Antarctobacter heliothermus: one gene and its partner. The protein of the gene in region 1 interacts with the protein of each later gene in a pairwise test. Links are inferred from orthologs where the notes say so. Each region holds a gene or a part of one and is shown in the gene's direction. Other genes may lie near its edges. The genes, in order: ybgC and ANTHELSMS3_RS14715.

Region 1 (3,143 bases):
TGTTCATCAGCAGCATGAAGGCAAGGCCAAAGATCGCGAACTCGGCTGCTTTGGCGGCAATCTGGCGGGTGGCCGGGCGCATTTCCTCCTGCTTGTGGATATAGGCGCCGGTCTGGTCGTTGGACCAACGGCCCAGCCAGAACAGGATCGACCCGGCGATCAGGCCCCGGATCACCGCCATGGCGGTGAATTCGATATTGCCAAGGCTCACGGTCAGTTCGTTCAGGCGATCTGTGGCGGCGTCCAGCAGGCCCAGTGTGTACAGCGCCATGACGGGCAACAGGATCAGGCGGCCCAGCACCTTGAGAAAGCCGTCCTTGATGATCTCGCGCACCAGAACGCGGGCGGCCAACAACAAGAAGAACCGCTTGCCAAATGCGATTACGGCGCCCGACCCAAAGATTGCGCGGGTCAGGCCCTCACCGACGCCGGTGAAGGCAAAGGCCAGCAACGGCAACAGCAGGGGTACGAAGATCAGCAGAAAACGCCGGATCGTGGCCAAGGCAGATGTCCGCCCGGCCTCTGGTGTCAGGACGCGTTCCAGCCAAGGGCGCAGCTTACGCGTCGAGAGCCATGCGATCACGAAGGCCGCCACCAGCAGACCAAATTGCGACCACGCGGCGGGCGACATCAGCCATTCGCGGGCAATCTCCCACCCGTGCAGCGCATAGTCGGCGGCCTGTTGCACGAACTCGGGCTGGTCGGCGAGGTCGAAATTCATTCTGTTTGATCCTTGGCGTCGTCGTTCCATCCTCTTGCCCAAAGCGCGCCGTGGGGACAAGGGGAGCGAAGTGGTCGAGGGTGAGGACCCGGTCTGTCCGGTGTGTTTGCGCCCGATTCCGCCGGGTGCACGACAAAGTCTGCATCACCTTGTCCGCAAGCTGAAAGGTGGCAAGGGCGGTGCGGTGGTTCAGTTGCACCAGATCTGCCACAGCGAGATCCACGCGCGGTTCACCGAAAGCCAACTGGCGCGCGACCTGAACACCGTGCGCAAACCGCGCACGCATCGCGAATTGTCAGGGTTCCTGACATGGATGGCTAGACGACCACCGGGTTTCACAGCCGCAGCGCGCGCGGGCGGTAGGCGCAAGTGGTAAGGTCGGGGCCCTGCGGAAATGCGGCATTGGGGTCGCTTGCCGTGCTGCGGCGGCCCTCCTAGGGTCACCCTGCCACACAGGAGTTCGCCCATGCATGGTTTTCCGATCCGCGTTTTCTACGAAGACACCGACATGGCGGGAATCGTCTACCACGCCAACTATCTGAAATTCATCGAACGGGCGCGATCCGACTGGGTCAAGGAGCAAGGGCTGGATCAGAATGCCATGCGCGAACAGGACGGTATTGTCTTTGTCGTGCGGCGGATCGAGGCCGACTACCTGATGACCGCGAAATACGACGACGCGCTGGAGGTGCGGACCACCGTGCGCAGCATGACCGGCGTGCGTTTGATCATGGGTCAGGAAGTGGTGCGCGGTGAGGAGGTGGTCTTTCGCGCCGAGGTGACGGCGGTCTGCGTGACCCGCGATGGCCATCCCGCGCGTCTGCCTGCCAAACTGCGGCAGCGGGTCCACTAGCCGATTTGCGCCGACGCCCGGCTGCGGCCTCCTGCGGAATGCCGCCTATTCAGTAGCGTTCCCCCTGCAAATCGGGTAAAGAACACGGTAATCAGAGCCCCGGTCACAGGGGCCGACAGGAAATGAGCAGGACTAATGGAAGCAGGAACGCTTGCCCTCGCGTCGGAGATCGACTTCTCCTTCTGGGGACTTTTCATGCGCGCGACACTGACGGTGAAACTCGTCATGATGTTGCTGATGGTGGCCTCGGTCTGGGCTTGGGCAATCATCATCGAGAAATTCATCAGCTACCGCAAGGCGCGGCGCGAGGCGACGCGGTTTGACCGCGCTTTCTGGTCGGGTGAGCCGCTGGATGAGCTGTTCGAACAGTTGGGGCCAGAACCCAAGGGCCGCTCCGAACGGGTGTTCGCCGCTGGCATGATGGAGTGGCGCCGCAGTCACCGTGAGGACGGCGGGCTGATCGCCAATGCCCAAAGCCGGATCGACAGGTCGATGGACGTCGCGATCCAGAAAGAGGCCGATGTGTTGCAGCGCGGCCTGCCGGTGCTGGCGACGGTCGGCTCTACCGCACCGTTCATCGGGCTGTTCGGGACGGTTTTCGGCATCATGAACGCCTTTATCGAGATTGCCGCGCAGCAGAACACCTCTTTGGTTGTCGTGGCCCCCGGTATCGCGGAGGCGCTGTTGGCGACGGGTCTTGGCCTGCTGGCGGCCATCCCGGCGGTGATCTTCTACAACAAGTTTTCGGCGGATGCGGACCGGATCGTGGGCAACTACGAGGCGTTCGCCGACGAATTCGCCACCATCCTTTCCCGTCAGCTGGATTCCTGAGCCATGGGCGCAGGGGTCGTCAAATCCGGTGGGGGCAAGCGGCGGCGCGGTTCGCGTCGCAGCCGGGCACAGCCGATGGCCGAAATCAACGTGACGCCCTTTGTGGACGTCATGCTGGTTCTGCTGATTATCTTTATGGTGGCCGCTCCGTTGTTGACCGTGGGCGTGCCGGTGGAACTGCCCAAAACGGCGGCACAGGCGTTGCCCGCAGAAACCGAAGAGCCGCTGACCGTGACGCTGTCGGCGGACGGCGAGGTGCTGATCCAGACCACAGTCGTCTCACGCGACGAACTGGTCGGGCGGCTGCGCGCGATTGCGGCGGAACGGTCGGATGACCGGGTCTATCTGCGCGCCGACGGGTCAGTGCCCTATGAACAAGTTGCCCAGATCATGGGCGCGTTGAACGCGGGTGGATTTTCTTCGATCGGTCTGGTGACGGATGTGGGTGGCCCGGCACTCGACGGGCCCGACGGCGGCTGAGGCGCGAATGAACCGCTATCTGTACATATCGGGTGGGGCGCATGCCCTTGTGCTCGCTTGGCTGCTGCTGGGCAATGTCTTTGCGACGGATCCGCCGCAGATGCAGGTGGCAGACGTGACAGTGCTGAGCGAGGCGGAATTTGCAGCGCTGACTGCGCCGCCGGCACCCGAGCCGGTGGCAGAGCCGGTGACGCCCGTGGTCCCGCCCGAACCGACACCAGAGCCCGCGCCAGAACCCGCTCCGGTACCGGAACCGAC
Region 2 (3,065 bases), 2.8 Mb from region 1 along the record:
GTGCAGACCATGGTCGACGCCGGCGTCGAAGAGTTCTGGGAAATCGGCGCAGGCAAGGCCCTGTCCGGCATGGTGCGCCGCATCCACCGCCCCGCCACCGTCCGCAACATCGGCACGGCGGCAGACATCACCGCCGCCGTTGACGCCGCGAACTAAACAAAGAGGATATGAGCATGTTCGATCTGACCGGAAAATCCGCGCTGATCACCGGGGCCTCTGGCGGCATCGGCGGCGCCATTGCCAAGGCGCTGCACGGTGCGGGCGCCAACGTCGGCCTGTCCGGCACCCGCGTGGAGCCATTGAATGAACTGGCCGCCGACCTGGGCGACCGCGCCTTTGTCCTGCCCTGCAACCTCGGCGACGCCGAGGCCGTCACCGCACTGCCCAAACAGGCGGCAGAGGCGATGGGCAGCGTCGACATCCTCGTGAACAACGCCGGCATCACCCGCGACAACCTGTTCATGCGCATGTCCGACGACGAATGGCAAAGCGTCATCGACGTCAACCTGACCTCCACCTTTCGCCTGTGCAAAGGCGTGCTGCGCGGCATGATGAAATCGCGCTGGGGCCGCATCGTGAACATCTCATCCGTCGTGGGCGCCACCGGCAACCCCGGTCAGGGCAACTATGCCGCCGCCAAGGCGGGCATGGTCGGCATGTCCAAATCGCTGGCCTATGAGGTCGCCAGCCGCGGCATCACCGTCAACGCGCTGGCCCCCGGTTTCATTGAAACCGCGATGACCGACAAGCTGACCGATGACCAGAAAACCGCCATCCTGACCCAGATTCCCACCGGTCGCATGGGCGCTCCGGCGGAGATTGCGGCAGGTGTGCTCTATCTTTCCAGCCCCGAAGCAGCGTATGTGACGGGAACGACGTTGCACATCAATGGCGGCATGGCCATGTTGTGAAATGCGCCGTAGCCTGTTGCGCTGCGGCGTGGGAAAGCGTTTGCCATCCCCGCCGCCTGTGCTATAGGCCGCGCAGATTTTCCGCTGGTGGCGCGTCGTTACACGCCGCCCGCGCCCCGGTTCTCCGGGAGATCGAGCCGCCCGCAAGGGCATGAGACGCCACGCCAGAGGCAGGGCAGAATGGGCGACACGCCCGACAGACTTGTGAGGAACAGACATGAGCGACATCGCAGATCGCGTGAAGAAGATTGTGGTCGAGCACCTGAGCGTCGAAGAAGAGAAGGTGACGGAATCTGCCTCGTTCATCGACGATCTCGGCGCCGACAGCTTGGACACCGTGGAACTGGTCATGGCCTTCGAAGAAGAGTTCGGGATCGAGATTCCGGACGACGCGGCTGAAACCATCCAGACGTTCGGCGACGCGGTGAAGTTCATCACCGAAGCGCAATAAGCCTATCGCCACCGGCGACATTTAAACGGCGCTCCCTCCGGGGGGCGCCGTTTTTCTTTGGGTGTCTGTCCTGGGGGAATACCGCTTTGGTCAGCTGTGCGGGCTTTGCGGGGCGTCGATGTGGATAGCCCGACCGTCGTGGCCGGTCCATTGCCGCCACTGGTCGCTGGCTCTAATGCTGCGCCTCAGCTTCAACAGACCCGCCTCCCGCGTCGCGCAACGTTTTGGCGGGATTTAGGACGGTTGTGCGGACGATGCCGCCAGCCACCTTGTGCGAGTCAACGACTCCTTTGACAGTAAGAGCGATAAGCACTTTGCATCAGATCTTCGCGAGAAGAAGGTGACTGAAACATTAGGATTTTATAGCCTTCGGCAAGGAGACTTTGTTTGGGAGAAAGAGTCGATATTGCCAGCAAGTTGAAGGATGAAACTTCCTCGGCAAAAGTGTCGGGGTCATATCGGAACTGTTCCTTCGCTCTCCTTACGCAGATAGAAATTGCGTCCATACCGAAAGATTGCCTTATGAAGTTTGTGGTGGAACGTACCGAATTGGCAAAGAAATCTTCCGGCGAGAGTCCAACCGCAAAAAAGCAAGTTAGGGCTATCGCTGTGCCGAAAAGGTAACCTCGCACGTTCTCCAATATGAAGTTCCATACGTTACCTCTGGAACTCCCCAAAAAGCGTTGAACGACCCGAAACAGCCCCTCGGGTAATACATACAACATCCCGAATGCCACAATGATTTCAATGATTGGAATGTAAAATTTAGCCACTTCAAAAGCCTTCTACGCATTCAAATGCCGAGGCATAAAACGTCGATTAGCCATTCGACGCAAGCACGAAAACTGCGAGGATTGGGCCCGGAGCGGTCCTCGAATATACCGACCTCACCGCACCACATGGTTGAGAAAAACCGTTCAAGCCACAGCGTCCCCGAACTGCCTCTGTCAGACCCACAAAACAGCTTGATCTGTCCGCCCAAAACCAGTGCGTGCCATCGTACCCGGCACCCCCGGTTTTTCTTTGCAACGCGCCCCCATCTCGGACTGGTCTTTCCCCAAGGGGCGGCGCTATGTAGCGCGCAACCTCACCTAGCCCAACGGGAATATCACGCGTGGTTCTTCTCACGATCTGGCCGCTCTTTGCGCTCATTTGCCTCGGTCATGTGCTGGCCAGAACCGGCTTTCCCGATCCCGGCTTTTGGCCCGCGGCAGAGCGGATCAACTATTTCATCCTGTTTCCGGCGCTGCTGGTGTCCAGCCTTGTCGATGCGCCCATCGGCGATCCGCAGATCCTCCGGCTGGGGGCGGCGGCTGTGACCACCCTCCTGGTGGCCGCCCTTGGGATGGCTGTGGCACGCTGCGTCTTTCCAACGCCCTCAGCCCGCTTTGGCCCGGCTTTGCAGGGCGTCGTGCGGTTCAATACCTTTCTGGGTCTTGCCGTCACGGCCAGTCTGGCGGGGGCAGAGGGGATGGAACGCGCGGCGGTCTACCTTGCGGTCTGCGTCCCGGTCGTCAACGTGGTGTCGATCATCGCCCTAAGCGAACGTGACGTCCTGCGTCGCCCCGGCGCGCTGTTGCGGATGATCCTGTTCAATCCGATGATCCTGGGTTGTCTGTTCGGGATCTCACTGGCGCTTTTGGGGCTGGGTCTGCCTTTTGGCACCGGGACTTTTCTAGAGCTTTTGGCACGGGGCAGCCTGC

What was found.
Region 2: the proteins of ybgC (region 1) and ANTHELSMS3_RS14715 interact in binary tests that used the Escherichia coli proteins (3 or more experiments, as listed by UniProt). The link is inferred for Antarctobacter heliothermus from one-to-one orthologs.

The regions. Positions count from the first base shown.
Region 1 is NZ_CP022540.1:273,934-277,076, reverse strand. What follows is about bases 58-2,880. They hold ybgC (tol-pal system-associated acyl-CoA thioesterase), read left to right. Parts: upstream 58-1,187; coding sequence 1,188-1,574; downstream 1,575-2,880. Other genes in these bases: tolR (protein TolR), read left to right, coding at 2,409-2,880; tolQ (protein TolQ), read left to right, coding at 1,710-2,405; ANTHELSMS3_RS01375 (HNH endonuclease), read left to right, coding at 792-1,097; ANTHELSMS3_RS01380 (mechanosensitive ion channel family protein), read right to left, coding at 58-721. Also shown: more of ANTHELSMS3_RS01380, read right to left, coding at 1-57; more of tolR, read left to right, coding at 2,881-2,885; ANTHELSMS3_RS01355 (cell envelope biogenesis protein TolA), read left to right, coding at 2,893-3,143.
Region 2 is NZ_CP022540.1:3,073,303-3,076,367, forward strand. Bases 1-2,745 are described here. They hold ANTHELSMS3_RS14715 (acyl carrier protein), read left to right. Parts: upstream 1-1,128; coding sequence 1,129-1,362; downstream 1,363-2,745. Other genes in these bases: fabD (ACP S-malonyltransferase), read left to right, coding at 1-156; fabG (3-oxoacyl-[acyl-carrier-protein] reductase), read left to right, coding at 174-911; ANTHELSMS3_RS25590 (hypothetical protein), read right to left, coding at 1,641-2,135; ANTHELSMS3_RS14720 (AEC family transporter), read left to right, coding at 2,477-2,745. Outside these bases: more of ANTHELSMS3_RS14720, read left to right, coding at 2,746-3,065. UniProt on the Escherichia coli protein: Carrier of the growing fatty acid chain in fatty acid biosynthesis.